Regions from separate parts of the Streptomyces niveiscabiei genome, predicted to be linked through region 3. Evidence: riboswitches for the same ligand, from Rfam matches in the RefSeq annotation. Region 3 holds a riboswitch; each other region holds the start of a gene.
What was found. A riboswitch is a leader RNA that binds a small molecule or an ion and turns the genes downstream of it on or off. The one in region 3 is predicted to bind cyclic di-AMP.
Positions count from the first base shown of each region.

Region 1 (10,252 bases), on a different contig from region 3:
CCGCGAGGAGTACCCCGTCGAGGGCGGCCCCCGCTTCACCCGCCCCGCGCTCTCCGTGCGCACGCCCGCGCGCCGGGGCACCGAGTGGACCTTCGACGCGTACGAGGTGTACGGGGCGGATGACTCCGAACTCCGGCTCGCGTTCCGCGACGGCGGACTGACCGTCGCGCTGCACTACCGGATGCGCGGGGACGTCGTCGAGCGCTGGGCCGTCCTCGGCAACGACGGCGACGAACCCCTGGAGCTGCTGCGCGCCGACTCCGCGACCTGGACCCTCCCGCACCGCGAGGGCTGGCGCCTCTCCCAGCTCCACGGCCGCTGGGCCGCCGAGTCCCGTCTCGCGCGGACGCGGCTCACCTACGGCGAGAAGATCATCGGCAGCCGCCGCGGCCACACCGGCCACCCGCACCTGCCCTGGGTCGCCCTCGACACCGACGCCACCGAGGAGTCCGGCGAGGTCTTCACCACCGCCCTCGGCTGGTCCGGCTCCTGGCGGATCGCCGTCGCGCAGCTCCCCGACGCGCGCGTACAGATCACCGGCGGCGCCGGGCACGACGACTCCGGCCTGCTCCTCCTCGCCGACGGCGACTCCTTCACGACGCCCGTCTTCGCGGCCCTGTGGTCCGACGGAGGCTTCGGCGGCGCCAGCCGCGCCTGGCACGCCTACCAGCGCGAGCACGTGATCCCGGACGCGGACCAGGACCGCCCGGTGCTGTTCAACTCCTGGGAGGCGACCACCTTCGACATCTCCGAGGAGCAGCAGCTCGTCCTCGCGCGCAAGGCCGCCGACATCGGGGTCGAGCTGTTCGTCGTCGACGACGGCTGGTTCGGCAAGCGCGTCAGCGACCGCGCGGGCCTCGGCGACTGGACGCCCAACCCCGACCGCTTCCCCCAGGGACTCAAGCCGCTCGCCGACCAGGTGCACGGCCTCGGGATGCAGTTCGGCATCTGGGTCGAGCCCGAGATGGTCAACCCGGACAGCGACCTCTACCGCGCGCACCCCGACTGGGTGCAGTTCCAGGAGGGCCGCACGCGCACGGAGTCCCGCAACCAGCTGATGCTCAACCTCGCGCGCGAGGACGTCCAGGAGTACCTCTGGGAGCAGCTCGACACCCTGCTGTCCAGCGCCCCCATCGACTACGTGAAGTGGGACTTCAACCGCTGCTTCACCGACGCCGGCTGGCCCGGCGACCCCTACCCGCAGCGCCTGTGGGTCGACCACGTGCGCGCGCTGTACCGGCTCCTGGACCGGCTGCGCGCGGCCCACCCCGGCGTCGCCTTCGAGTCCTGCTCGGGCGGCGGCGGCCGGATCGACCTCGGCATCCTCAGCCGCACCGACCAGGTGTGGACCTCCGACAACACCGACCCGCTGGACCGGCTCGCCATCCAGCACGGCTTCAGCCAGATCCACCCCGCGCGCGTGATGGCCGCCTGGGTCACCGACAGCCCCAACACCCAGCTCAACAACCGGGTCAGCTCGCTGAGGTTCCGGTTCGTCAGCTCCTTCGCCGGGGTGCTCGGCGTCGGCGGGGACCTCTCGGAGTGGACCGACGCGGAACTCGCCGAGGCGCGCGAGTGGGTGGAGCTCTACAAGAAGATCCGGCCCGTCGTCCAGCAGGGCGACCTGTACCGGCTGCGCGCCCCCGAGGGCGGTCTCAGCGCCGTGCAGTACGTGCGCGGGGACGACACCGTCGTCCTGGCCTGGCTCCAGGCCCAGCACTACGGGGAGAGCGCACCGGCGGTGCGGCTGCGCGGACTTGACGCGACGGCGTCGTACGAATGCCTCGAAACCGGTGAGATCCACCGGGGTGCGGTCCTGGTGCACCACGGGCTGCGGACCGGGCTGAGCGGTGACCTCGACGCGGCGGTATTCCGGCTGCGCCGTATCTGAGGTTTCTGTCCGAATTGGGAAATCTGTGAATCGGTCGCGTGAGCAGGGTCATATTCCTGGCCCTGCGGCACGCGTCATGTGCACGTAATAGGCCGGGTTTTCAAGGGGATTCAGGGGTTCGGCCGGGTTTTCACGCGGTGTGCGGGGACGGTCGAAACGCGCCGTGAATCGACAGGAAAAAGATTCATATACAACTTCTGCTTGTCCCCGTGCGTCCGCGTCGCCTACGTTCATCACCAATCCGGGCGGACGCCGAATCCTGCCGCAGTCCGGAGCCGAACACACCCACCAGCGAAACGGCAGGAGCGGGGGACCCACAGGCAGTTCCGCCTGGTCCGGTCTTCCGGAGCAGGCTTGGGGTAAAGCCGTGCCTCGGCACGGCCGGACATCTCCTGTCCGCACCCGACAGCTCACCTCGCAGGCGCAGGAGAGGAATTCCATGCCCGCCAGGGGTAAGCACCGCCGCCCGAAGCCGCCTCGTTTCTCCCGGTCGCTCGCCGCGGCCGGAACGGGTGGCGCGGCGCTCGCACTTCCGCTCATCGGGGCCACCGGGGCACACGCCGAGACCGCGTCCTCGGTGTCCTCGGTGGGTACCTCCACCGCCACGGCGCCGGTCTCGGGGACGACCGTCCAGGCCGTGCCGGTCGCGCGCACCGCCTCGGCCACGACATCGGCCACCACCCGCAAGACGACCACCTACACCGTCCGCTCCGGCGACTACCTCTCGAAGATCGCCGAGGAGCAGAACGTCACCGGCGGCTGGCAGCGGATCTACGAGGACAACCGGGACGCCGTCGGCTCCGACCCCTCGCTGATCCACCCCGGCCTGCGCCTCTCGCTCGGCGCGAAGGCGGCGCGGGCGGAGAGCCGGGCGAACACGGACACGCAGTCCTCGCAGCGGTCGTCGCGGAAGTCCCAGAGCTCCTCGGGCTCTTCGGACTCCGCAAGCTCGTCGTCCTCGTCATCTTCGTCGAAGAAGTCCTCCGGCTCGTCCTCCTCGAAGGCCACCACCGAGAGCGCCTCGTCCTCCTCCGGCTTCACCCTCCCCGTCCGGGGCGCGGTCGTCGGCACGGGCTACCGGGTCTCCGGCAGCATGTGGTCCAGCGGCTACCACACGGGCGTCGACTTCGTCGTCCCGAGCGGTACGACCCTGCGGGCCGTCGGCGCCGGCACGGTCGTCTCGGCGGGCTGGGGCGGGGCGTACGGCAACCAGGTCGTCATCAAGCTCGCGGACGGCTACTACGCGCAGTACGCGCACCTCTCGGCGCTGGCCGTCTCGGTCGGCCAGCGCGTCAGCGCGGGGCAGGTGATCGGCTACTCCGGCTCCACGGGCAACGTGACCGGGCCGCACCTGCACTTCGAGATACGGACCACGGCCGACTACGGCTCGGACGTCGACCCGCTCGCGTACCTGCGCTCGCACGGGGTCTCCGTCTGATCTTGCGCGATCATGATCGTTCTGTTGCGGTCATGTGACATACGTCGACAGCCGGGAAAGCGCGGGGACACAGTGATCTCCATCCCCTGAAAGCGCTTTCCCGGAGGTCCCGTGTCCGGCGTCAACCGACGTACCGTCATCAAGAGCGCCGCCGTCGCGGCAGCCGCCACCTCGTTCGCCTGGTCCCTGTCCCGCCCGGCGGCAGCCGCCACCGGCACGGACGCCGCCACCGAGCTGCACTGGCTGGAGGGCACCCCCGACGCCCACGCCGGCACCACCTGGGGCGTCCCCTGGGCGCGCGGAACGCACAGACCCGGACAGCCCCTGAGGCTGACGACCGCGGACGGCACCGACGTCCCTGTCCAGTCCTGGCCCACCGCCTACTGGCCCGACGGCTCGGTCAAGTGGACGGCCCACGCGATCGCCCCCGACGCCCCCCGAGCCGACCGCTACCTCCTCGACGCGGGCACCCCGGCCGCACCGGAACACCGGGTGACGGTCCGGCGCGCGAAGGGCGGCGTCGAGGTCTCGACCGGCGTCCTGACGGCCCGCTTCGCGCAGAAGGGCGCCGACACCGTCGTCCGGAGCCTGCTGCGCGGCGGCGTCGAGGTCGCGCGGGACGGGCGGCTGGTCGCGCTGCGGCAGGGGAGTGTGCGGGACGGGGCCGGTGTGGAGGCGTTCGCCGGGCGGGTGGAGAAGGTGGAGGTCGAGCAGGACGGGCCGGTGCGGGCCGTCGTCCGGGTCGAGGGGCGGCACCGGCACGGCGGGCGCGGCTGGCTGCCGTTCGTGCTGCGGTTCGCGTTCTCGGCGGGCGCCGAGTCGCTGCGGCTCGTGCACACCTTCGTCTGGGACGGCGACCAGGAACCCGGCCGCGACCAGGGCGACTTCCTGCGCGGGCTCGGCGTGCGCTTCACGGTCCCGCTGCGCGACCGCGCGTACGACCGGCACATCCGCTTCGCCGACTCCGGCGGCGGCCTCTTCACCGAGGCCGTCCAGGGCGTCACCGGCCTGCGCCGCGACCCCGGGGCAGCCGTACGGGCCGCGCAGATCGCCGGGGAGAGGCTCCCCGACCTCGCGACCTGGGACCCGCGCGTCTCCGGCCGCCTCGCCTACATCCCCCGGTGGGGCGACTACACGCTCTCCCAACTCACCGCCGACGGCTACCAGATCCGCAAGCGCACCAAGTCCGGCCACGGCTGGATCCCGGCCGCAGCAGGTCAACGGGCCGGTGGCTTCGGGTACATCGGCGGCGCGAGCGGCGGACTCGCCTTCGGCGTACGGGACTTCTGGCAGCGCCACCCCACCCAGCTCGACGTACGCGGCGCCGCTTCGAGCGCCGCCGAGGTCACCCTCTGGCTCTACTCCCCGGAAGCCCAGCCGCTCGATCTGCGCTTCTACCACGACGGGTTGGGCCAGAACACCTACGACGAGCAGTCGGACGGCGGCCTGGAGATCACCTACGAGGACTACGAACCGGGCTTCGGCACCCCGTACGGCATCGCGCGGACCAGTGAACTCACCTTCTGGGCCGTGGAGAAGACACCGGACGCCACTCGACTCGCCGCCTTCGCCCAGGCCGTCGCGACCCCGCCCCAGCTCGCCGCCACCCCTCAACGCCTGCACGCCGCCGGGGTGTTCGGCGACTGGGCGCCCGTCGATCGGTCGACCAAGGCCCGTACGGTCATCGAGGACCACCTCGACGACCTGTTCGCCTACTACCGCGACCAGCGCGAGGAGCGCCGCTGGTACGGGTTCCTCGACTACGGCGACGTCCAGCACACCTACGACACCGACCGGCACGTCTGGCGCTACGACGTCGGCGGATTCGCCTGGGACAACTCGGAGTTGGGCACCGACCTCTGGCTCTGGTACCACTTCCTGCGCACCGGCTCCGCCGAGGTGTTCCGGTTCGCGGAGGCCATGACGCGGCACACCGGCGAGGTCGACGTCTACCACCTCGGCGCGTGGGCGGGGCTCGGCACCCGGCACGGCGTCCAGCACTACGCGGACAGCGCCAAGCAGGTGCGGATCTCGACGGCCGCCAACCGGCGCTTCTTCTACTACCTCACCGGCGACGAGCGCACCGGCGACCTGCTGCGCGAACTCGCGGACGTGGAGCTGACGTTCCTCGCCGTGGACCCGCAGCGCAAGGTCCGCGCCGACGGCTACACCCCCGGCGACCGGCACGCCCTCTCGGTCGGCTTCGGCACCGACTGGGGCGGCATCTCGGCGGCCTGGCTCACCGAGTGGGAGCGGCGCGGACCGCGCGCGGAACAGGCCCGCACGAAACTGGTCAACTCCCTGCGGACGATAGCCGCCCAGCCCAACGGCTTCTTCACCGGCGCCGGTCTGCTCGACGCCGACACCGGCCGGTTCGCGCTCACGACGAGCACGGCGGTGAACGTCTCGCACCTCAGCGCCGTGTTCGGGCTCGTGGAGACCAACAGCGAGATCGTCGCCCTCCTCGGCGACCAGGAACCGGAGTTCCGCACGGCGTGGCTGAACTACGCCCGCCACTACAACGGGACCGACGCGCAGAAGCGTCAACTCACCGGCTCCACCTGGAAGTCGGCCCTCCCCGCAGCCCACTCCCGCATCACCGCGTACGCCGCCCGCCACCAGGGCGACCCCGCGCTCGCGAGCCGCGCGTGGAAGGAGTTCTTCACCGGCGCCGACACCTACTTCCCGTCGAACGACTGGCGCCGCGTCACCGTCCCCACGCCCCAAGTCCTGCGCACCACCCGGGAGATCCCCTGGGTCTCCACCAACTCCTCGGCGCAGTGGGCGCTCGCGGCGATCCAGAACCTGGCCCTGATCGGAGATGAGATCCCCTCGTGAAACGCCTCCTGACACCGGCGCTCGGCCTCGCCTTCCTCGTCCCGCAGCCCGCCCACGCGGCGGGCCAGGACACCGTCCGCCCCGACGACCGCCGCCTCGCCTACGAGGGCCACTGGAGCCGCGGCCCCGAGGCCGCCGTCACCGTCAACTCCGGTTCCCGGCTGCGTTTCTCGTTCACCGGGAACACCGTCCACGCCCTCTTCGACGTCACCTCGGTCACGGTTCCCGCGCAGGTGTACGTCTCCGTCGACGGCGGCCCCAGGCAGCGGTACGCCGTCGACCGCGCCGACATCGAGATCACCGCGAAGGGGCGCGGACCGCACACCGCCGTCCTGTCCGTGAAGGACGTGTTCTCGCGGGTGAACCGCTGGGTGCCGCCGCTTCAGACGGGGGTGACGCTCACCGGGCTCAAGGGGCGGATCGTTCCGCAAAAGCCGGTGCACAAGCGGCAGTTCGCGTTCTACGGCGACTCCATCACGCAGGGCGTCAACGCCCTGTGCGGCGACAACAGCACCTCCGACTGCGCCGACGGCACCGCCGCCTACCCGACGCTCGTCGCCGACGCGCTGCACGCCTCGCTGACCCAGGTCGGGTTCGGGCGCCAGGGCGTGCTCCTCACCGGGAACGGGGGAGTGCCGGACGCGAGGGCCGCGTACGGGTGGAACTACGCGGGCTCACCGGCGAGTTCGGACCGGAAGGCCGACGTGATCGTCGTCAATCAGGGGTCGAACGACGCGGCGTACGGGGCCGAGGAGTTCACGGCCGCCTACCGCGCGTACCTCGCCCGGCTGCGCCAAGCCGCCCCGCACGCACGGATCCTGGCGCTGCGGCCCCTCAACGGGACGCACGCGGCGGACGTTTCGGCGGCCGTCGCCCAACTCGGAGACCCGCGCACCGAGTTCGTGGACACCACCGGCTGGATCTCCACGGAGGATCTGAACGACGCGGTCCACCCGAACGTCCGGGGCCACCGTAAGGTGGCGGACCGGTTGATCACCTTGCTGACCGAAGGAGCGCACCGACATGACGACCACGCGTAGAGCGTTCGGCGCCCTCGCGGCGGGAGCCGCCCTCGCCGCCGTCGCCCCCGCGACGCGGGCCGCCGCCGCACCCCGCCGACGGCTTCTCGCCCGCGACGACTTCTGCCACGGGCTAGGGAAGTGGGCCGTGGAACTGGAGAAGGGCGGCACGGTCACCGCCTCGCGGGGCGTGCTTGAGGTCGACGTGCCCGCCGGGGCGACCGTCTGGTTCCGGCAGCCCCTTCAGGGGCCGTACGTCATCGAGTACACGGCGACCCCCGTCTCGGCCGGTGGCGTCAACGACCGGGTCTCCGACCTCAACAACTTCTGGAACGCCGTCGACGTGCGCTCGCCGGACGACCTCTTCGCGACCGCTCGCGGGGGCGCGCTCGCGGAGTACGACTACCTGAAGACCTACTACTCCGGGTACGGCGCGAACTACAACACGACGACCCGGCTGCGGCGGTACGTCGGGGAGGCGGGGGTGCGCCCGCTGATCTACGACTACACCGAGCCGCTGCTCGTCGCGAACGAGCCGAACCGGGTGCGGATCGTCTCCGACGGGTCCACGGTCCAGTGGTGGGACAACGGGCGGCTCGTCTTCGACTACACCGACCCCGAGCCGTACACGGGCGGGCATTTCGCCTTCCGGACCACCTGGAGCCATTTCCGGATCGAGAGGTTCCGGGTGTGGGGCGTATTCCCGGATTGAGTAACTCTTTAGAAGTGGCTTATCTCACCACCCGTCAACCCTTTATTACGGTCGCGTAGGTCACATTCGAAGGTGAATCATGGGCTGCTGTGGCAGACGATTCGAAGAGTGACAGCAAGACAGTGATGATCGGGTCGTACGTGGCGGTGGGGGACAGCTTCACCGAAGGCGTCGGCGACCCCGGCCCCGACGGGGCGTTCGTCGGCTGGGCCGACCGGTTCGCGGTACTCCTCGCGGACCGGCGGGCCGAGGGCGACTTCGCGTACGCGAACCTCGCGGTGCGCGGGAAGCTGCTCGACCAGGTCGTCGCCGACCAGCTTCCCCAGGCCGTCGCGATGGCCCCCGACCTCGTGTCCCTGTGCGCGGGCGGCAACGACATCCTGCGGCCCGGCACCGACCCCGACGAGGTCGCCGAACGGTTCGAGCTCGCCGTCGCGCAGCTCGCGTCCGTGGCCGGGACGGTCATGGTGACGACCGGGTTCGACACCCGGCAGATGCCGGTCCTCAAGCACCTGCGCGGGAAGATCGCGACGTACAACGGACACGTCCGCGCCATCGCCGACCGGTACGGCTGCCCCGTCCTCGACCTGTGGTCCCTGCGCTCCATCCAGGACCGGCGGGCCTGGGACGACGACCGGCTCCACCTGTCCCCCGAGGGGCACACACGCGTCGCGCTCCGGGCGGGGCAGGCACTGGGCCTCGACATCCCGGCGGACCCCGAGCAACCGTGGCCCGCGCTTCCGCCGCGCGGCACGCTGGACGTCCGGCGCGACGACGTGCACTGGGCGCGCGAGTACCTCGTGCCGTGGATCGGGCGCCGGCTGCGCGGCGAGTCCTCCGGGGACCATGTGACGGCGAAGGGCACGTTGTCGCCGGACGACATCAAGATGCGGATCTCGGCGGTGGCCTGAGGCGCGGTGTCGTGTGCTTGTCACGAGGGCTCGGCCAGTGAGGTGATCGTACGGGAGTGGTGCGGGCGGGGGTCCCGGCGCGGGTGCTGGGATGGCCGGACGCCGGTTCCGGGGGGTTCCCCGGCGGCGGACCGACGTCCCCGACCGTGTGAAGGACCCGCCCGCATGCCCCGTTCCCGTACGTCCCGTGTCACCGCCGCGCTCGCCGTGACCCTCCTCTCGCTGGGCCTGTCCGCGCCCGGTGCCGCCGCGCTGGACGGGGGGCACGCGTCCGCGCCCGTCGCCGAGCGGGCCGCGCCCGCGCCGACCACGGTCACCGTGACCGGGGACGGCAGCGCGAGCGCCGACCCCGATCTCGCGGTGCTGGGCGTCGGCGTCGAGGCGACCGCCAAGACCGCGAAGGCGGCGATGGCCGCGCAGAACAAGGCGGCCGACGCGCTGCTGAAGGCGGTGCGGGGGCAGGGGGTGGCCGACAAGGACATCCACACCGACGGCATCTCCCTCAGCCCCGTCTACGACTACACGGACGGCACCTCCGTGCTCACCGGGTACCGGGCCGCCCAGTCCTTCACGGTCAAGGTCCGCGCCATCAACCGCACGGGCGCCGTCCTCCAGGCCGTCACCGACGCCACCGGCGACGCGGGCCGCGTCAACTCCGTCGTCTTCGACCTGGCGAACCGCGAACCCCTCCAACGCGCCGCCCGCAAGGCCGCGTTCACGGACGCCCGCGCCAAGGCCGAGCAGTACGCCGCGCTGAGCGGTCGCCGACTCGGCCGCCTGGTCACCTTGAGCGAGGGCAGCACGGGCTACGCCACCCCGGCCCCGCCGATGGCCGCGGACATGCCCGCCGGCGGCCTCGGGGCGGTGCCGCTCGCGCCGGGCGAGATCAAGGCGACGTCTTCGGTGACGGTGGTGTACGAGCTGGACTGAGCGCAGCCGCGCGTACAGGCACACGCAGGCCGTCCGGGCTGGGGCTCGGGCGGCCTGCGGTGTTTCGGGGGCAGGGGTTCCGGGGCCGGCGTGGGGCGGGGTACGCAGGGCCCGAGTCGCGTTGCCCCCGGCGTCGCGGAATCAAGCAGGCCGCCGCGGTGTTCTCGCGGAGGGTCCGGCGGTGCCGGGGACGCGGCCGGGCCGGAGCGGGTCGGCGGAGGGTCCCCGGGGCCGGGCCGGTTGTCAGAGGGGCCGACCATAATGGGACGCCTCAGCAGAACCATCTGGAGGTACCGTGGCCGGTTCCCGTTCCCTCAGCTCCGGGCTCCGTGCGCTGACGCCCGAGGCGTTCGGCGTGGACCCGAGCGGTGAGCGTATGGCGCGGATCCGCAGATCGCCGCATTTCAAGGACGGGGTCTTCGTCAACCCCGGGGGCCCTTCGGCCCCGCGGGACTCCGGTACGGCCGTGGACTTCGTGAAGGGCCTCTTCGACAAGGACACCCGCCCCCACCG
Region 1 is NZ_JARAYJ010000007.1:33,468-43,719, forward strand. It holds gene PV682_RS11735 (alpha-galactosidase) at 1-1,891, shown strand, start outside; cyclic di-AMP (ydaO/yuaA leader) riboswitch at 2,164-2,328, shown strand; gene PV682_RS11740 (M23 family metallopeptidase) at 2,331-3,329, shown strand; gene PV682_RS11745 (exo-rhamnogalacturonan lyase family protein) at 3,441-6,167, shown strand; gene PV682_RS11750 (GDSL-type esterase/lipase family protein) at 6,164-7,207, shown strand; gene PV682_RS11755 (DUF6250 domain-containing protein) at 7,191-7,898, shown strand; gene PV682_RS11760 (SGNH/GDSL hydrolase family protein) at 8,024-8,809, shown strand; gene PV682_RS11765 (SIMPL domain-containing protein) at 8,975-9,739, shown strand; gene PV682_RS11770 (MBL fold metallo-hydrolase) at 10,035-10,252, shown strand, end outside.
Region 1: linked by a shared signal. The riboswitch ahead of PV682_RS11740 (M23 family metallopeptidase) and the one ahead of PV682_RS41650 (transglycosylase family protein) in region 3 are both predicted to bind cyclic di-AMP.

Region 2 (10,252 bases), on a different contig from region 3:
GATCTCCGGCAGATCCGCGGGCATGCCGTTCTTCTGCGCGGCCCGCGCGGGGACGGCGCCCGCCCAGGCGACCGAGAGGCAGTCCTCGCCCTTCAGGAACCGCTGGCAGCGCACGCCGCCGGTCGCGCGCCCCTTGCGCGGGTACTGGTCGAACGGGGTCAGCTTGGCCGTCGTCTGGACGGAGTCGTCCAGCGTGCCGCGCGAGCCCGCGACGGTGAACACCATGGCGTCCGCCGCGGGGTCGACCGCGGTGAACGAGATGACCTTCGCGCCGTCCGTCAGCTTGATGCCCGCCATGCCGCCGGCCGGCCGGCCCTGCGGGCGCACCTGGGACGCCTGGTAGCGCAGCAACTGGGCGTCGTCCGTGATGAAGACGAGGTCCTCCTCGCCCGTGCGCAGTTCGACCGCGCCGACGATCCGGTCGCCCTCCTTGAGGGTGATGACCTCCAGCTCCTCCTTGTTGGACGGGTAGTCCGGCACCACGCGCTTGACGACGCCCTGTTCGGTGCCGAGCGCGAGGCCCGGCGACGACTCGTCCAGCGTGATCAGGCACACGAGCGTCTCGCTGTCCGTCAGCGACACGAACTCCGACACCGGCGCGCCGCCCGACAGGCTGGGCGCGGCGGCCGTGTCCGGGAGCTGCGGCAGGTCGACGACGTTGATCCGCAGCAGCCGGCCCCCGGAGGTCACCGCGCCGATCTCGCCGCGGGCCGTCGCGGGCACCGCCGAGACGATCACGTCGTGCTTCACGCGCGCGGCGCCCTCCTCGGCCACGAACGGCTCGCCGTTCGCCGTACGCGCGAGCAGCCCCGTCGACGACAGCAGCACCCGGCACGGGTCGTCGGCCACCTGGAGCGGCACGGCGGACGCGGTCGCGCCGGACGACTCCAGCAGGACCGTACGCCGCTCCGTGCCGAACTTCTTGGCGACCGCGGCCAGTTCGCCCGAGACCAGCTTGCGCAGCTCGGCGTCCGACTCCAGGATCCGGGTCAGTTCGGCGATCTCCGCGTTGAGCCGGTCCTTCTCGGACTCCAGCTCGATCCGGTCGAACCGGGTGAGCCGGCGCAGCGGCGTGTCGAGGATGTACTGCGTCTGGATCTCCGACAGCGAGAAGCGCTCCATGAGGCGCTCCTTCGCCTGCGCGCTGTTGTCGCTGGAGCGGATCAGCCGGATGACCTCGTCGATGTCGACGAGCGCCGTCAGCAGGCCCTCCACCAGGTGCAGGCGGTCGCGGCGCTTGCCGCGCCGGAACTCGCTGCGGCGCCGTACGACGGTGAACCGGTGGTCCAGGTAGACCTCGAGGAGCTCCTTGAGGCCCAGCGTCAGCGGCTGGCCGTCGACCAGGGCGACATTGTTGATACCGAATGATTCTTCCATCGGAGTCAGCTTGTAGAGCTGCTCCAGGACGGCCTCCGGGACGAAGCCGTTCTTGATCTCGATGACCAGCCGCAGCCCGTGCGCACGGTCGGTGAGGTCCTTGACGTCGGCGATGCCCTGGATCTTCTTCGAGCCGACCAGGTCCTTGATCTTGGCGATGACCTTCTCGGGGCCGACGGTGAAGGGCAGTTCGGTGATGACCAGGCCCTTGCGGCGCGCCGTCACGGTCTCCACGGCGACCGTCGCCCGGATCTTGAACGTGCCCCGGCCCGATTCGTACGCGTCCCGGATGCCGTCCAGGCCGACGATCCGCCCGCCCGTCGGCAGGTCGGGGCCCGGGACGTACTTCATCAGCGCGTCCAGGTCCGCGTTCGGGTAGCGGATCAGGTGGCGGGCGGCGGCCACGACCTCGCCCAGGTTGTGCGGCGGCATGTTCGTCGCCATGCCGACCGCGATCCCGGACGAGCCGTTGACCAGGAGGTTCGGGAAGGCGGCGGGCAGCGCCACCGGCTCCTGCTCCTGGCCGTCGTAGTTGGGCGCGAAGTCGACCGTGTCCTCGTCGATCGACTCGGTCATCAGGCTCGTCGCCTCGGCCTGCCGGCACTCCGTGTACCGCATCGCGGCCGGCGGGTCGTCGTTGCCCAGGGAGCCGAAGTTGCCGTGCCCGTCCACCAGGGGCACGCGCATGGAGAACGGCTGCGCCATGCGCACCAGCGCGTCGTAGATCGACGCGTCGCCGTGCGGGTGCAGCTTGCCCATCACCTCGCCGACCACGCGCGCGCACTTGACGTAGCCGCGGTCGGGGCGCAGGCCCATCTCGTTCATCTGGTAGACGATGCGCCGGTGGACCGGCTTCAGGCCGTCGCGGGCGTCGGGCAGGGCGCGGGAGTAGATGACCGAGTAGGCGTATTCGAGGAAGGAGCCCTGCATCTCGTCGACGACGTCGATGTCGAGGATCCGCTCCTCGAACGAGTCGTCGGGCGGTGGGGTCTTCGTGCTGCGGCGGGCCATCGCTGCCGGCTCCTCATTTCTGGTCGCTTGCCGTGGCGTTCAGGACGCCGACAAAACTGCGGTCTGACGGCCCATTGTGGACTGTGGCACTGACAACCCGGCCCAGGACCCGGTGTCGTGGGCCCGGCCGGGCGAGCGCGGGCCGTTCCCCCGCAGCCGCCCGCAGGCTAACCGATCCGCTCTCGGCGTACGTCCGCCGGGAACTTCGCCGACCGTCCGCACGCTTGCATACAGTGACAGGACCGGCAGGAAAGTCCGCGGTCCCACGACCGCGTCCGCCATCGAAGGGACGTACATGCCCATGGGTCACACGGCCACAGCCCAGGCAGGCTCCGGGGGCCTGACAGCGACCGAGCACCGCCTGGCCAACGGCCTGCGCGTGGTGCTCTCCGAGGACCATCTGACCCCCGTCGCGGCGGTGTGTCTCTGGTACGACGTCGGCTCGCGCCACGAGGTCAAGGGCCGCACCGGCCTCGCCCACCTCTTCGAGCACCTGATGTTCCAGGGCTCCGCCCAGGTGAAGGGCAACGGCCACTTCGAACTGGTGCAGGGCGCCGGCGGCTCCCTCAACGGCACCACCAGTTTCGAGCGCACCAACTACTTCGAGACCATGCCCGCGCACCAGCTGGAGCTCGCGCTCTGGCTGGAGGCCGACCGCATGGGCTCCCTGCTGGCCGCCCTGGACGACGAGTCGATGGAGAACCAGCGCGACGTCGTCAAGAACGAGCGCCGCCAGCGCTACGACAACGTCCCCTACGGGACGGCGTTCGAGAAGCTGACCGCCCTCGTCTACCCGGACGGCCACCCCTACCACCACACGCCCATCGGGTCGATGGCCGACCTGGACGCGGCGACCCTGGAGGACGCGCGCGCGTTCTTCCGGACGTACTACGCGCCGAACAACGCGGTCCTGTCGGTGGTCGGCGACATCGACCCGGAGCAGACGCTCGCCTGGGTCGAGAAGTACTTCGGCTCCATCGCCTCCCACGACGGCAAGCCCGAGCCGCGTGACGGCTCCCTGCCGGACGTCATCGGCGAGCAGCTGCGCGAGGTCGTCGTCGAGGAGGTCCCTGCGCGCGCGCTGATGGCCGCCTACCGCCTCCCCGAGGACGGCACGCGCGCGGGGGACGCCGCCGACCTGGCGCTCACCGTCCTGGGCGGCGGCGAGTCCTCCCGCCTGTACAACCGGCTCGTACGGCGCGACCGCAGCGCCGTCTCGGCCGGCTTCGGCCTGCTGCGGCTGGCCGGGGCGCCCTCCCTGGGCTGGCTGGACGTCAAGACGTCCGGGGACGTCGAGGTGCCCGTCATCGAGGCCGCCATCGACGAGGAGCTCGCCCGGTTCGCCGAGGAGGGCCCGACGGCCGAGGAGATGGAGCGCGCGCAGGCGCAGCTGGAGCGCGAGTGGCTGGACCGGCTCGGCACGGTCGCCGGGCGCGCGGACGAACTGTGCCGGTTCGCCGTCCTGTTCGGCGACGCGCAGCTCGCCCTCACCGCCGTACAGCGCGTGCTGGAGATCACGCCGGAGGAGGTCCGGGAGGTCGCCAAGGCGCGGCTGCGGCCCGACAACCGCGCGGTGCTCGTCTACGAGCCCAAGCACCCGGACAGCGCCGAGGACGCGGATGTTCCCGAGGACCCCGAGCGTGAAGCGACCGTAGAGGCCGACGACAACGAGGAGACGGCCAAGTGACCGAGCTCGCCACGATGGACTTCCACCCGCAGCCCCAGGCGGGCGAGGCCAGGCCCTGGGCGTTCCCCGCGCCCGAGCGCGCCGCCCTCGGCAACGGCCTGACCGTCCTGCGCTGCCACCGCCCCGGCCAGCAGGTCGTCGCCGTCGAGGTCCTCCTCGACGCGCCCCTGGAGGCCGAGCCGACCGGCCTGGACGGCGTCGCCACGATCATGGCGCGCGCCTTCTCCGAGGGCACCGACCGGCACTCCGCCGAGGAGTTCGCCGCCGAACTGGAGCGCGCGGGCGCCACGCTCGACGCGCACGCCGACCACCCCGGCGTCCGGCTCAGCCTGGAGGTCCCCGCCTCCCGGCTCGCCAAGGGGCTCGGGCTGCTCGCCGACGCCCTGCGCGCGCCCGCGTTCGACGAGGGCGAGATCGACCGGCTGGTGCGCAACCGGCTCGACGAGATCCCGCACGAGCTGGCCAACCCGTCCCGGCGGGCCGCCAAGGAGCTGTCCAAGGAGTTGTTCCCGGCGACCGCGCGCATGTCGCGCCCGCGCCAGGGCACCGAGGACACCGTCGAGAAGATCGACGCCGCCGCCGTGCGCGCCTTCTACGAGCGGCACGTGCGCCCCGCGACGGCCACCGCGGTCGTCGTCGGCGACCTGAACGGCATCGACCTCGACGCGCTGCTCGGCGAGACGCTGGGCGCCTGGACGGGGTCCACCGCGCAGCCCTGGCCCATCCCGCCGGTCACCGCCGATGACACCGGGCGCGTCGTCATCGTCGACCGGCCCGGTGCCGTGCAGACGCAGCTGCTGCTCGGGCGCGTGGGCCCCGACCGGCACGACCGCGTGTGGGCCGCGCAGGTGCTCGGCACGTACTGCCTGGGCGGCACCCTGACGTCCCGTCTGGACGCCGTCCTGCGCGAGGAGAAGGGCTACACCTACGGCGTGCGCGCCTTCGGGCAGGTCCTGCGCTCCGCACCCGACGGCTCGGGCGCCTCGATGCTCGCCATCAGCGGCTCCGTCGACACGCCCAACACCGGGCCCGCCCTCGCGGACCTGTGGACCGTCCTGCGCACCCTCGCCGCCGAAGGGCTCACGGACGCCGAGCGCGACTTCGCCGTGCAGAACCTCGTCGGCGTGGCGCCCCTCAAGTACGAGACCGCCGCAGCGGTCGCCGGGACCCTCGCCGACCAGGTCGAGCAGCACCTCCCCGACGACTTCCAGGCGACCCTCTACCGGCGGCTGGCGGCCACCGGCACCGTCGAGGCCACCGCCGCGGTCGTCAACGCCTTCCCCGTCGACCGCCTCGTCACCGTCCTCGTCGGCGACGCGAAGGAGATCCGCGAGCCGGTCGAGGCCCTCGGGATCGGCCCCGTACGGGTCGTGACGGCGGAGTAGGAGAGCAGGAGCACAGGCACGCGCGCGTGGGGTGGATGGCGAGCCGCACGCGCGCGTGCGCGCCACCGCGAACGACACCCCCCGCGCGCGTTCGCTGTTCGCAGCGTTGCGCCCTGCCCGAAACACACCCCTCAGTGGTGACCGTTTTGGCCCGGAGGGTTCACCTCTGCCCTGTGGTGTGCGCTACAAAAACCGCTGTGCGTTTGGGAATCGACGGCACGCCCTCTAGCGTCGTCCGGGCTGTTCGTCGGGCAGTGCGCCGCACACCGCGGCACCGGACAGCGATCGCCGAGTCCCCGTACGGCGCGAGCCAGGGGAGCCGGGGACCCACAGTCCCTGGGGTGAATCGGGCGCCCGCGCCCGTAGGAGACCTTCCTGCTCCGAACCCGTCAGCTAACCCGGTAGGCGAGAGGGAAGGAAAGGACGAACTCGACCTCATGGCGTTCACCTGCGCCACCGGCAGGCGCCGCAAGGCGACCCGGATGCAGCGTACGACCGCCCGCGCGGCGGGCATAGCGGCGCTCACGACCTCGGCGCTGGCCGCCGGATCACCCCCCGAACCGACCGCGGCGAACGCGATGACCCTCGCGGACGACACGGTCACCATGCGCCTCGACGTCACCGAGCACGTCGACGACCGCGCGCACGCGCAGGAGCACGCCGTCCAGCAGGCGGCCGTCCGCGCGCGTACGGAGGCCCTGCGCGTCCAGGCCGCCGAGGAGGCGAAGGCCGCGCGCGCCGCGGAGGCCCGCGCAGCGCGGGAGGCCGAACGCGCCCGCCTGAACGCCTTCGTCGCGCCGATCACCGGCTCGTACGTGTCCACGGGCTACCGCAGCGGCGGCTCCCTGTGGTCCTCCGGCAGCCACACGGGCATCGACTTCCACGCCGCCACCGGCACCCCCGTGCACGCCGTCGGCCTCGGCACGGTCGTGGAGGCCGGCTGGGGCGGCGCCTACGGCAACCAGATCGTCGTCCGGATGAACGACGGCACGTACACCCAGTACGGCCACCTGTCGTCGATCTCCGTCGCGGTGGGCCAGACGGTCACCCCGGGGGAGCGGATCGGCTACTCGGGCGCGACGGGCAACGTGACCGGCCCGCATCTGCACTTCGAGGCGCGCACGACACCGGAGTACGGCTCCGACATCGACCCCGTCGCCTACCTGCGCGCGCACGGCGTCGACGTCTGACCCGCGCGAGATCGTCCAGCCCCGGCCCCCTCGGCCGGGGCTTTCGACGTTTCGGACGGCCCCTTGTCCAAAAAATATCCCTGGATTCCGGCCTGCCATCGGAAATTCCCGCTCATTGCAATAGAGTCACGGAACACACGTCAATCGTCGACGTTTCACGGGGATTAAGGCGGAGGTCCGTCATGCGTATTCCGGCGCACTCGGTGTGCACGGCCGTCCGGGACGACATCGTCGCGGGTGTCTACGAGCGCGGCAGCCGCCTCACCGAGGAACTCCTCGCGCGCCGGTACGGCGTCAGCCGCGTCCCCGTCCGTGAGGCGCTGCGCACGCTGGAGGCCGAGGGCTTCGTCGTGACCCGCCGCCACGCGGGCGCGTGCGTGGCCGAGCCGACCGAGCAGGAGGCCGCCGACCTGCTGGAGATGCGCCTGCTCCTGGAGCCGCTCGGCGCCGCCCGGGCCGCCCAGCGGCGCACCGACGCCCACCTGAAGGTGCTGCGCGGACTCGTCAGGCTGGGCCAGGAGCGCGCCAGGCGGGGCAGCAGCGACGATCTGCGCTCCTTGGGCGGCTGGTTCCACGAGACGCTCGCCCAGGCCTGCGGAAGCCAGGCTCTGACCTCGACGCTGACCCAGCTGCGCCACAAGATCGCCTGGATGTACGCGGTGGAGCCGTCGGCCAGCCCTGTCGACTCCTGGACCGAGCACGGCGCGATCGTCGACGCTGTCGCGCGCGGGGACGCCGAGCGCGCGCGGGCGCTGACCACCCTGCACACCGAGCGCTCCACCGCCGCCCACCGGCTGCGCTTCGCCGGCGCCGACCGTGTGAGGACTTCGCAACACGCCGTAAACATGACCGGCCTGCGGCATTAACACGGGCGCCGTATACAAAGAAGAGATATTCGGCGGAGGTGTATTTCCGCTGCCCATTTCACGAGCGCGTCGTGAATTTCTCGGCGCGCTCCTTCCGTATGCCTTCGAGTGTCTCGCGATCCTGCGCGGGGAAAAGCATTCCGGTATGCCCGGACAACGACGGAGCCGCGCCGCCCGGGAAAGGGCGGCGCGGCTCCGTACGCGCGCGTGGGTGGCGTCAGACGGTCTCGGGGAGCTCGTCGAGCCCCTCGGAGACCAGCTTCGCCAGCCGGTCGAGGGCCGCGTCCGCGCCCTCGGCGTCGGAGGCCAGGACGACCTCCTCGCCGCCCTGGGCGCCGAGGCCGAGGACGGCCAGCATGGAGGCCGCGTTGACGGGGTTGCCGTCCGCCTTGGCGATCGTGACCGGGACGCCGGTGGCCGTGGCGGCTCGGACGAAGAGGGAGGCGGGGCGGGCGTGAAGGCCCTCCGCCCAGCCGATGGTGACGCGGCGCTCAGCCATGTTGTTGCTGCCCTTCGGTGTTCAGGGTTGTCTAGACCAGTTTTCCACACGTGAAGCGTCCCGGGAGAAGGCACGGCGGCCTCTCCCCGGCGGCTGTCCGGACCGCGGCCTCGGTCCGGTTCGTGCCGTCTTCCGTCCCCCAGACTGCCTCGCGCCGTTGTCGGACGCGAGCCGTACGCTGGGCCCCATGCAGAGCGCGCAGGAGCGGCACGAGTACCCCGCCCACTGGGAAGCCGACGTGGTGCTGCGCGACGGCGGCACCGCGCGCGTGCGGCCCATCACCGCCGACGACGCCGAGCGCCTGGTCAGCTTCTACGAGCAGGTGTCGGACGAGTCGAAGTACTACCGCTTCTTCGCGCCCTACCCGCGCCTGTCCGCGAAGGACGTCCACCGCTTCACGCACCACGACTTCGTGGACCGGGTGGGACTCGCCGCCACTGTCGGAGGCGAGTTCATCGCCACCGTACGCTATGACCGCATCGGCCCCGACGGCCTGCCCGCCACCGTGCCCGCCGACGAGGCGGAGGTCGCCTTCCTCGTCCAGGACGCGCACCAGGGCCGCGGCGTCGCCTCCGCCCTCCTGGAGCACATCGGTGCCGTCGCGCGCGAGCGCGGGATCCGCCGCTTCGCCGCCGAGGTGCTCCCCGCCAACTCCAAGATGATCAAGGTCTTCACCGACGCCGGCTACACGCAGAAGCGCAGCTTCGAGGACGGCGTCGTCCGCCTGGAGTTCGGCCTCGAACCCACCGAACGCTCCCTCGCCGTCCAGCGCGCCCGCGAACAGCGCGCCGAGGCCCGCTCCGTCCGGCGGCTGCTGGCGCCCGGCTCCGTCGCCGTCGTCGGCGCCGGGCGCGCGCCCGGGGGCGTCGGCCGCGCGGTCCTCGCCAACCTCCGCGCAGCGGGCTTCACAGGCACCCTGCACGCCGTCAACAAGGCCCTCCCGGACGGCGTCGAGGAGCTGGACGGCGTCCCGGCCCACCGCTCCGTGCGCGACATCGAGGGCCCCGTCGACCTCGCGGTCGTCGCCGTCCCCGCCGGCGCCGTCCCCGAAGTCGTCGCCGAGTGCGGGGAACACGGCGTCCAGGGGCTGGTCGTCGTCTCCGCCGGGTACGCCGAGAGCGGCCCCGACGGGCGCGAGCGCCAGCGCGAACTCGTACGCCTCGCGCGCGCGTACGGGATGCGCATCGTCGGCCCCAACGCGTTCGGCGTCATCAACACCGCGCCGGACGTACGGCTCAACGCCTCCCTCGCGCCCGAGACGCCCCGCCCCGGCCGCATCGGGCTGTTCGCGCAGTCCGGCGCGATCGGCGTCGCCCTGCTGTCCCGGCTGCACCGCCGGGGAGGAGGGGTGACCGGCGTGACGGGCGTCTCCACGTTCGTCTCCTCCGGCAACCGCGCGGACGTCTCCGGCAACGACGTCCTCCAGTACTGGTACGACGACCCCGACACCGACGTCGTGCTCATGTACCTGGAGTCCATAGGCAACCCCCGCAAGTTCACGCGCCTCGCGCGGCGCACGGCCGCCGCCAAGCCCCTCGTCGTCGTCCAGGGCGCCGGATCGGCGCCCCAGGGGCACGCGGTCCGCGCGACACGGCTGCCCCACGCGACGGTCTCCGCGCTCCTGCGCCAGGCCGGTGTGATCCGCGTCGCCACCATCACCGAACTCGTCGACGCGGGCCTCCTGCTCGCCCGCCAGCCCCTCCCTGCAGGCCCGCGCGTGGCGATCCTCGGCAACTCCGAGTCCCTCGGACTGCTCACCTACGACGCCTGCCTCTCCGAGGGACTGCGCCCCCTCCCGCCCCTCGACCTCACGACCGGCGCCTCCGCCGAGGACTTCCGCCACGCCCTCACGCGCGCGCTGGCCGACGACACGTGCGACGCCGTCGTCGTCACCGCCATCCCCGCCATCGGCGAGAGCTCCCCCGACGACGCCGACCTCGCGGAGGCCCTGCGCACGGCCGCCGCCGAGGTGCCGGCCAAGCCGGTCCTCGTCGTCCACGTCGAACTCGGCGGACTGGCCGAGGCGTTGTCGGCGGCGATGAGCACGGCGCCCCAGGCGGGTACGGCGGCCGGAGCGCCCGCAGCGGGCGGCACCCGGACCGGCACGGCCACAGGGGGAGCGGGAGGTGCGGCCGGAGGTGCCGCGTCGCCGGGCAACGGCGGGAGCGCGCGGCCGGGAGAGACGTCCGGGGCGTCCCCCGCGCCGTCCTCCGCCCCCGGTCCCTCCCCGGCGTACG
Region 2 is NZ_JARAYJ010000001.1:381,767-392,018, reverse strand. It holds gene PV682_RS01700 (DNA gyrase/topoisomerase IV subunit A) at 1-2,388, opposite strand, end outside; gene PV682_RS01695 (M16 family metallopeptidase) at 2,684-4,075, shown strand; gene PV682_RS01690 (M16 family metallopeptidase) at 4,072-5,460, shown strand; cyclic di-AMP (ydaO/yuaA leader) riboswitch at 5,737-5,883, shown strand; gene PV682_RS01685 (M23 family metallopeptidase) at 5,898-6,650, shown strand; gene PV682_RS01680 (GntR family transcriptional regulator) at 6,833-7,516, shown strand; gene PV682_RS01675 (HPr family phosphocarrier protein) at 7,734-8,015, opposite strand; gene PV682_RS01670 (bifunctional acetate--CoA ligase family protein/GNAT family N-acetyltransferase) at 8,203-10,252, shown strand, end outside.
Region 2: linked by a shared signal. The riboswitch ahead of PV682_RS01685 (M23 family metallopeptidase) and the one ahead of PV682_RS41650 (transglycosylase family protein) in region 3 are both predicted to bind cyclic di-AMP.

Region 3 (10,252 bases):
ATCTGGCCGCAGTTGGTGGCGACGGCGAGGTCGGCGATCGTGACGTCCTCGGTCTCGCCGGAGCGGTGGGACATCATGCACTTGAAGCCGTTGCGCTGGGCCAGCTCGACGGCGTCCAGGGTCTCGGTGAGGGAGCCGATCTGGTTGACCTTGACGAGGAGCGCGTTGGCGGCGCCGTCCTCGATGCCGCGGGCGAGGCGCTCGGGGTTGGTGACGAAGAGGTCGTCGCCGACGATCTGGACCTTGTCGCCGAGGCGGTCGGTGAGGACCTTCCAGCCGGCCCAGTCGTCCTCGAAGAGCGGGTCCTCGATGGAGACGAGCGGGTAGGCCGCGACGAGCTCCTCGTAGTACTCCGTCATCTCGGCGGCGGAGCGGGACTTGCCCTCGAAGAGGTAGGAGCCGTCCTTGTAGAACTCGGAGGCGGCGACGTCGAGCGCGAGGGCGATCTGCTCGCCGGGGACGTACCCGGCCTGCTTGATCGCTTCGAGGATGAGGTCGAGGGCGTCGCGGTTGGAGCCGAGGTTCGGCGCGAAGCCGCCCTCGTCGCCGAGGCCGGTGGACAGGCCCTTGGTCTTCAGCACCTTCTTGAGGGTGTGGTAGACCTCGGTGCCCCAGCGCAGGGCCTCGGAGAAGGACTCGGCGCCGATCGGCGCGATCATGAACTCCTGGATGTCCACGTTGGAGTCGGCGTGCGAGCCGCCGTTCAGGATGTTCATCATCGGCACCGGCAGGAGGTGCGCGTTCGGGCCGCCGAGGTAGCGGAAGAGCGGCAGGTCGGACGCCTCGGAGGCGGCGTGCGCGACGGCGAGGGAGACGCCGAGGATGGCGTTGGCGCCCAGCGAGCCCTTGTTGTCGGTGGCGTCCAGGTCGAACATGGCCTGGTCGATCAGGCGCTGCTCGGTCGCGTCGTAGCCGACGAGCTCCGGGCCGATCTGCTCGATGACGGCGAGGACGGCCTTCTCGACGCCCTTGCCCTGGTAGCGGTTGGGGTCACCGTCGCGCAGCTCGATGGCCTCGAAGGCACCGGTGGAGGCGCCGGACGGGACGGCGGCACGACCGGTGCTGCCGTCGTCGAGGCCGACCTCGACCTCGACGGTGGGGTTGCCTCGCGAGTCGAGGATTTCCCGGGCTACGACGACGTCGATGGACGGCACGAGCATCTCCTTCAGTGTGACGCGGGTACGCAGACCTCGTGGGCGCTGCGAGGACGAGCCTAACCGGCTCCGGGGCTTCGGCCAGCCGACCGCCCGCCCCATGGGACAGAACCGACCGTACTCATTGTTCATACCCGGAACAAAGAGGGGGTGGCCGGGGGGCGAACAAAGAAGGGCGGCGGACACAAGCCCGCTCCGGTGCGTACGGGGGAACGCGCACCGGAGCGGGAGCCTGGGGGGCCTGCTGTCTACTTCAGGTGGAGCTGCTGACCCGGGTAGATGAGGTCGGCGTCCTGGATGATGTCCTTGTTGAGCTGGAACAGCTTCTGCCAGCCGCCGGCGACCTTGTGCTTGGCGGCGATGGAGCTGAGGGTGTCGCCCTTGACGACCTTGTACTCGCCGTCGCCCTTCTTGACCTTCTGGCCGGTGGGGGTGGTGACGGTCTTGGAGGACGTCGTCTTCTTCGGGGCGCTCTGCTTGGGGGCGGCCTGGCGCTCGGTGGAGCGGGAGGAGGCGTTCGACTCCGTACGGCTGCTGGAACCGCCGGCCGAGGAGCCCGAGCCGGAGGACGAGCCGCCGCCGTTGTAGGAGGCGCCCGACAGGCCGACGCCGCAGCTCGGCCAGGCGCCCTTGCCCTGGGAGGCGAGGACCTTCTCGGCTATCTCGATCTGCTGGGACTTGCTGGCCTGGTTGGCGGTGGAGGCGTACGCCGTGCCGCCGTACGCGGCCCAGGTCGACGCGGAGAACTGGAGGCCGCCGTAGTACCCGTTGCCGGTGTTGATGGCCCAGTTGCCGCCGGACTCGCACTGCGCGACGGCGTCCCACTCGGAGGCGGTGGCGGCCGAGGCGTTGCCCGCGGCCATCAGGGGGGCGGCGACGGCGACACCGGTGACACCGGCGAGCGCGACGACACGGGTGGCCTTGGACGGGCGGCGGTGCTTGCCCTTGCCGGAGAACAGCATGGATCGATCCCCTCACCGACGCCTGCGAGGTGAGCTGTCGGGTTGGGGCCGGTTGAGTTGCCCTGTCGCTCTTCGCGACTTCACCCCTAGCCGGGTCCGGCGTCAACCACCGTTCCCAGCGCTTACCTTGGGTCCCCCGCTCCTGCCTACGGCGCTTGACGCGACGACTGTTCCCGGACGGCCGCTGGCAGGATTCGGCGTTGCGGCAGCCGGGGCTCGGGTTGCCGAGCGGTCACGACCGTAGACACGCCCTCAGTGGATTTTCAAAGACGATCAGGGCTTCTGAGACTCATCCCACACTTTCCCCAAACCCGGACATTCACCGCGAACACGGACGCCGAACTGCCGTGGTTCCGCCCGCTTTTACGCCTTTGCCGTACGCCGGGTCAGTCACCGAGAGACAGGGGCTGACCGGGGACGATGGCGCTCGGGTCGGCCCCGATGAGGTCCTTGTTCGCGGCGTAGAGGGCGCGCCATCCGCCGTCAAGCTCAAGGGAGTCGGCGATGGAGCTGAGGGTGTCACCGACGCGGACGGTGTACGACTCCGGTTCGTCCGCGCTGAGGCCGCGGTGCTTGCCGGTGCCGGCGGTCGAGAGGGTCGACGCGGTCGAGGGCGGGGTGATGAGGATCGGCGAGGCCCCGACGGCCGCGCCGACGCTGGTGTCGACGAGGCTCCAAGACTCGGGCGGCTGCACCGCGTTGCCCGACTTGTCCCCGTACGACGGTTCTGTGCGCTTGCTGTCAGAACCCTGTGGAGCTTCGGGGGTGACGATCCGGCCCGAGCCGCTGTCCTTGCCCGCCTCGGCCGAATTCCCGGTCTCCGCCGAGGAGTCGGGGGTCTGCGGGGTCGGCGAGGTCTGCGGGGTCTGCGGGGTCGCCTCGGGGGACTTCCCGGGGGTCGACGGGGTGGGGGTCGGGGACGGCGAGGCGCCCGGGTCCGTGCTGCCGGAGGCGCCCGAACCGGCCGTCGAGCCCGAGCCGTTGGACGTACCCGACGCACCCGACGTTCCGGATGAGCCGGACGTATCGGTCGAACCCGTACCCGTACCCGTGCCGGGGCTCGGGCTGGGGCTCGGGGTCGCGTCGGTCGCCGCCGCGCCGTTCTCCTTCGTCAGGCCCGCCGTGAGCGCGCAGATCGGCCAGAAGCCGGGGCCCCGGTCGGCGAGGATGCGCTTGCCGACCTCGATCTGCTCGGCGCGGCCGGCGAGGTCGGGGCGCTCGGCGTAGGCGAGGCCGCCGTACTTCTTCCAGTCGTCGAGCTTGATGTGCAGCCCGCCGAACTGGCCCGAGCCCGTGTTCTCGTCCCAGGCGGCGTCCGTCTCGCAGTCGGCCACCTTGTCCCAGACGGTCGTCCCCTCGACCCCGGCCGGGTTGCCCGCCGCGCTCGCGCCGCTCGCGCCGAGCAGCGGGATGGCGATCGCGGTGCCGGTCACTCCGGCGGCGACGAGGAGCGCCGGAGCCTGGCGGGGTCGACGGTGGCGGCCGTTCCCGGAGAGCATGCGGGCACCTTTCTCACGACAGTGGGGGGCGGGGCGGCTGGTGGGCCGCTCCGGCTTGTGAACGTATCGGCATACGATCACCTGTCACAAGTTCATGCCGCGCAGATCACGTGAAGATCACGGAGTTGAGGGCGTGTCATGTTTGCGTCGGGGCGGCGGGCTCAGGGTGTCGCCGTGAAGCTCACCGGCAAAGTCCGCAGGCCACGCATGATGAGACCGCCCCGCCACCTCAACTCCTCCGGGCTCACCGCGAGTTGAAGGTCCGGCAGGCGTGTGAGAAGTGTCGCGAGCGCGGTCTGGCCCTCCAGGCGGGCCAGGGGTGCGCCGAGGCAGTAGTGGATGCCGTGCCCGTACCCCAGGTGCTGGTTGTCGCGGCGGGCGAGGTCGAGGGTGTCGGGGTGCTCGAAGCGGGCCGGGTCGCGGTCGGCGGCGGCGAGGACGACGAGGACCGGGTCGCCGGGGGCGATGCGCTGGTCCCCGAGGGTGAGTTGCTCGGTCGCGAAGCGCCAAGTCGCCAGCTCCACCGGGCCGTCGAAGCGCAGGAGTTCTTCAACTCCGGTTTCGAGGAGGGCGGTCTCGCCCGTGCTGATGGACTTCTGGAGTTCGGCTCTCTGGTCGGGGTGGGTGAGCAGCGCGAGCGTGCCGTTGCCGATGAGGTTGACCGTCGTCTCGAAGCCGGCGAACAGGAGGATGAACGCCATCGCGGCGGCCTCGTTCTCCGTGAGGTGCTCGCCGTGGTCGGAGGCGCGGATCAGGCCGGAGATGAGGTCGTCGCCGAGGTCGCCGCGTTTGCGGTGGATGAGGTCGAGGAGGTAGGCGCGCATCTTCTTGACGGACCGTGCGACTCCCCCGCGCGGGCCACCCCCATGTCTGATCATCATCCCGGCCCAGTCCCGGAAGTCGTCCTGGTCCTCACGGGGTACGCCGAGCAGGTCACAGATGGCGTAGATCGGGAGGGGGAAGGCGAAGTCGTGGATGAGGTCGGCCTCGCCCTTCGCCGCGAACCGGTCGATGAGCTGGTCCGTCAACTCCTGTACGCGGGGGGCGAATTCGGCGACCCTGCGCGGGGTGAACGCCTTGCTGACGAGCCGCCGCAGCCTCGTGTGGTCCGGCGGGTCGATGTTCAGCAGGTGCGTCATCAGCTCGGCCTTGCGCTCCCCCGGGATGCCGGTCTTGCCCTTCGCGTGGGCCGGTTCGTCGTGGTGGGCCGGGTTCTTGGAGAGGCGGGCGTCCGCGAGGGCCTGTTTGGCGTCGGCGTACCGGGTGACCAGCCAGGCGTCCACTCCGCTGGGGAGGGTGGTCCGGTGGACGGGGGCGTGCTCCCGCAGCCAGGCGTACGCCGGGTACGGGTTGGAGGCGAACTCCCAGGTGAAGAGGGTGGGGGTGCTGTCGGTCACCCGTCGACGGTATCCCGTTTACGCCGGAGCGCCTCGGCGCGGTCACGGGCGAAGGCGTCGCCCTGCGCGGCGGCCTCGTCGTACGCCTGTAGCGCCTCGGTACTACGACCCGACCTCTCCAGTATTACGCCGAGGTGCGCGAGGTCTTGGGGGTCGGTACTACCCCTGAAGTACGACTCGGCGTCCTGGAGGGTCTGCGGGGCGGCGCGGATGTCGTCGAGGATGCGGACGGCCCGGTCGTCGCCGTCGTGGGCCGCGCGCTCCAGGTAGGGCTGGGCGGTCTCGGTCTCGCCGCGCAGGAGGTGGTAGGCGGCGAGGTTGCGGGCGAGGGGGACGTCTTGCTCCTTGCGTGCGTAGTACTGCGCCGCGCGGGAGGCGTCACCGAGGCGGAGGTCGAGGGCGCCGAGTTGTGCGGCGGCGTTTCCGTCGCCGGTTTCGGTGGCCCGGCGCAGGGCCCGGTCGGCGAGGGCGAGGTGGGCTTCGGCGAGGAGGCGGTGGGCCGTGGGGGTGGGGTTCTTGTCGGCGGCGGTGCGGAGGTAGGGGACGGCTTGTTCGGCCCGGCGCCTGCGCAGGAGGTACGCGCCGACCCGCTCCGCGAGTTCGAGGGACCCGGCGTCGGCCGCCTTCCGGTACCAGTACATCGCGCCCGTCTCGTCCCCTTCGGTCTCCTTGAGCAGGCCGAGCATGTGCATCGCGTCGCGGTCGCCCTTCTCGGCCCTCGGGGTGAAGAGGGTGCGCGCGTTGATGTGCACGGTGTGCCGGTCCTCGGCGTCGTACGAGGTGACCTCCAGGGCGGCCCGCCAGACGCCGACCGGGAGCCACCTCTCCTCGCGCAGCGCCGCCGCGACCAGGGCGCCGTGGGGGCGCCACGTGCCCTCCCGCTCGCCGGGGAGCAGAAAGCCGGTGACGCCGTGCCGCCGCTCGGACGCCCAGGCCAGGGCCTCGTCCACGGCCGCGGCGGGGTACGGGGGTACGGGGTCGTACGCCGTCTGCGCGGCGGCCAGCAGTTCCCTCGGCATGCCGCGGCGCACACCGCATCGCGCGAGGTCGACCGAGGCCAGCAGCAGGCTTTCGCGGGCGCCGCGCAGGCTGCGCGCGCGCAGCGTGCGGCCCCAGGTGTCCACCAGCAGCGGTGCGAGCGCCAGGTACTGCGTGACGCCCGTGTCCCCCCGCCACTCCAGCGCCTCCGTCAGCCTCGGGTCCTCGCTGTCCCTCGCCCTCGCCAGTTCGGTGCCGCTCCACACCGTGCTCAGGCGTTCCTTCCTCGCGCGGGCGAGGAGGCGGTGCGCCGGGCCGTCCGTCTCGTCCATGTACGCGTCGTACACGTCGTCGTTCATCGTCCCCACGACCTGGACGCGGGCCCTCGTCAGCTCCGCCAGCAGCTGGATGTCCAGCTGGCGTTCCCTCAGGTGGGCGTCCAGGTCGTCCAGCCACAGGACGTGTCTGCCGGGGTGGCCCGCGAGCAGGGCGGGGAGGGGGCGCAGGTCCGTGCCGGGGGACGGGGCGAACACCCTGGTGTCCGGGGGGAGTTCGGACAGCACCTCCCACGCGGTACGGGTCTTTCCCGCGAACCTCCGCCCCGTGATCACCAGCAGCCTGCCGTCCGCGAACCAGTCCCGGCTCGTCTCCACGTCCCGTACGACGTACAGCGGCAGCTCGGGCCCCTCCTCCAGCCTCCGCGCCTCCCGCACGCCGAGGTCCAGGGCGTCGGCATCGGTGAGGTCGGCGAGGGTGGGCCAGGTCGTGGGGTCGAGGTGCGTGAGGGCGGGGTGGGTGAGGGCGGGGTGACCGAAGTAGACGTTGCCCGCGACCGCGCCGGTTACGGGGCCGTGGAAGGTGGATCGGCTGAAGTCGACGTGATCGCCGGGCGGGGTGGCGGGGTCTTGGTGGGGTGGGGTAGGGCCTGGGTCGGAGGGGGTGGGAGTCGGGTCGGGGTGAGGGGCGTCCTCGGGGGTGAGGGGCGGGGGGTCGTACACCTGGGGTGGGGTGGGGGGAGCGTCGGCGGGTGCCGAAGGGGAGGGGGCGTGCTCCTGGGAGCGGGCGTCGGGGGATGCCGGTGCAGGGAGGTCGAAGGGCGGGACGACGGGAAGGCAGGCCGGGGGCGGGGCTTCCGGCTCGGGGGTCCGGAGGGGGCGGTGGCCGTTTCGGGGCAGGGCGGGGAAGGAGGCGCCTTCCGGCTCCGCGGTCCGGGCGGGGCGGTCGCCGTTCCTGGGGTGGTCGGCCCGGGGTGCCTCTTCCGGTTCCGGCGTCGGCGGGCGGTGTCGGTCGGCCGGGGGTTCCAGGGTCGGTTGTTCCAGCTTCGCGCCCACGAGCATGGAGGTGAGGGTGGTGACGCGGTCGGCGCGGTCGGCATGCGCGGGAGCGGGCTGCGGGGCGAGGTCCGCGTGGTGCTCGTAGCGGTCGGTCAGTTCACGGAGCAGGTCGGCGGCCGACGGGATGTCCTCGGCCTGGGCGAGATACTTGCGGATGCGGCGGACATGAATCTGGACCGAACCCGACGAGACGGCACGGAACGACATCAGATCAAGACGATGGTGAGGGGTCACAGCGATGAACCACTCGTGGAACGCGTCCCGGACCTCCGCCCCCACCTCGGTCTCCGACCCCAGCGCGGCACTGAACACCCCCGCCGCCCTGACCGCCAGCTCCTCCAACTCCCGCTCCATACACGCCCCCGCGCCCCGAGAACCGGATCAGAGATCCCACCGTACTCGCCCCCGGGGCCAAACTCCCGCCACGGGACGCCGCGCGGAACGGCCCTCGCCGCGCGGGAGTTCACCGCCCGGTGTTCCCCTGTGCTGCCGGCCCTCCCGGCAACGCCCCGCCCACCGAACCCCTCGGTGGGCGGGGCGTGTTCGACCAGCCGCTCGTGGCGATCAGTTGTGGATCGTCACGCAGGCCTTCGTGCCGGGGTACTTCTCCCACCAGCCGCACGCCTTCGTGTTGTTGGCGAAGCTCTGGTTGATGGCGGAGCCGACGGTCACCGTCTCCGTGCGGGACGCGTTCTCCAGCGTGCCGTAATAGCCGTAGGTGCTGCCGATCTCCAGGATCGGACGGTCGGTCCAGGCACGGTTGTTGGACTTCTTGGACAGCTTGAAGCTGTCGACGTGCAGCTTGGTCCCCTTGATCTCCAGGCAGACGGAACCCGAACCGTCCGTCGAGCCGGCGTTGCCGGCGCAGCCGGTCGCGCTGAGGATGCCCGCGTCGGCGGCCTGCGCGGGCCCCGACATCCCGGTCAGACCGAACGCCGCGACCGCGGCCAACGCGAGTGATGCCCTGGATATATGACGAAGCACAAGATTCCCCGTTCTCGAACCGACTGACGTACAGGCCGATGGCTTGATCACGGCCATCGCACAGCCTGGCGTCGCGGGGAGGGGGAGTCCTATCCGTGGCGACACCCATATCGCCGCACCCGCACCACCAGCCGCCTCAGTCGCCCGCCACCCCCTCGACCCCTCGAACCGCCTCCCGGTACACCCGCGCCGCCGCCCGCAACGCCGCCTCCGGGTCCACCCCTTCCGCCTCGGCGCGAGCCGCGAGCGCCAGCAGTTCGTACCCGACGCCCTCGCCGCCCGGCAGCGGCACGTCCAGCCCGGCCGTCCGCACCCGGGACGTCAGCTTGGCCGCGAGGGCGAGGGCGGGCTGGTGGAGGGGGACGCCGTCCGTGACGGAGGCCCGGCGCTTCTCGATCGCCTTCGTGCGCAGCCAGTGCGCCTTGACCTCCTCGGGGGTCGTGGCGACCGCGTCACCGAAGACGTGCGGGTGGCGGTGGATCAGCTTGGTGACGATCGTCGCGGCGACGTCGTCGATGGAGAACGCCTCCTCCTCGGCGTCCTCGGCGATGCGCGCGTGGAAGACGACCTGGAGGAGGACGTCGCCGAGTTCCTCGCGGAGTTCGTCGTAGTCGCCCTCCTCGATCGCCTCGACGAGTTCGTACGACTCCTCGACCGCGTACTTCGCGAGCCCCTTGTGGGTCTGCTGCGAGGACCAGGGGCAGGCGAGGCGGATCCGGTCCATGACCTGGACGAGGTCGAGGAGGCGGGCGCCGGGGAGGTCGTAGGAGGCGGGGAGGAGCTCCAGTTCGGGCATGGCGAACCGCCCGGACCCGGCGAGGCGGGCGAGCCCGTCGGTGAGGGCGGGCTCTCCCTCGCCGGTGGCGACGACGACCGCGGTCCGCCCCCCGGCGCACTCGGCCACCAGCTCCTCGGCACCGGGCGCCGCCACGGAGACGGCGACCCCGGCCTCCCGCAGATACGGCACCTGGGGATGCGCACCGTCCGCGCAGACGACCAGGTCCGCCGCGCGGAGCACCTGCCAGGCGGGCCAGGAGAGCAGGCCGGGGGCGACGCGGTGGCTGGTGGTGAGGAGGACGATGCGGCCGGTGGACCGCGCGGGATCTGCGGGGCTGGTTTCGTTCACACAGCGAACGTAACCCACCCGCCGATCCCGCCCGGAAAGTTATCCACAGCCTGGGGGTGAAAGTCGTACGACCATCTTGTATGCCGCCGCGCGCACACCCCCCATCCCCCTATACCTCTACGCCCCCGCGCTGATCTCCCGCACCCACGGCGTAGCCGCGTCCACCCGGCTCACCTTCCGCACGTCCCATCCCCCGTACCGGGGATTGAGGTCCACGCCCAGCTCCTTCGACGCCGTCGACAGCGCGTTCCAGAACTCCGGCCGGCTCGTCTCCGTCCCCAGCTTCGCCGCCAGCTTCTGCGCCTCCAGCTGGAGATGGAGGTTCTCGTCGAGCCGCTGCGGCGGTACCCCGTACTGCTGGAGCCAGGCCGTCTCCAGCCCCTCGGCCCCACCGGCCCGCTGCTCCAACCCGGCCCGCATCTCCTGGACTTCACGCCGGCTGACGGAGACCCCGGCGTTCTCGGCGGCCTTCTGGAGGACCTTGTCGAGGACCATCCCGTGCAGCGTGTCCCGCGTGAGGGTCCCGGTCTGCGCGATGGCCTGCGCGTACTGGGCGTCGTCCTCGACGGCCGCGCGCTGCGCGTCCCGGACCTCGTTGACGCGGTTCTCCAGCTGGGAGACGGTGATGCGCTGGCCGCCGACGACGGCCGCGGCACCGGGGTGCGCGTCACTCCCGCAGGCGGTCAGGAGGGGGGCTGCCGCGGCGATCGTGGCGGTCAGCAGGAGCGCGGTGCGACGACGGCGGTGCAAGGAGACCTCCTGTAGGAGCTTGTGCGGCGGTGCACAAAGTCTTGCGGTGATCGATGGTAGGCAGTGGT
Region 3 is NZ_JARAYJ010000061.1:21,029-31,280, reverse strand. It holds gene eno (phosphopyruvate hydratase) at 1-1,160, opposite strand, end outside; gene PV682_RS41650 (transglycosylase family protein) at 1,403-2,116, opposite strand; cyclic di-AMP (ydaO/yuaA leader) riboswitch at 2,121-2,280, opposite strand; gene PV682_RS41645 (LysM peptidoglycan-binding domain-containing protein) at 2,503-3,615, opposite strand; gene PV682_RS41640 (cytochrome P450 family protein) at 3,777-5,012, opposite strand; gene PV682_RS41635 (hypothetical protein) at 5,009-7,678, opposite strand; gene PV682_RS41630 (hypothetical protein) at 7,889-8,275, opposite strand; gene PV682_RS41625 (nucleoside triphosphate pyrophosphohydrolase) at 8,445-9,434, opposite strand; gene PV682_RS41620 (SurA N-terminal domain-containing protein) at 9,552-10,184, opposite strand.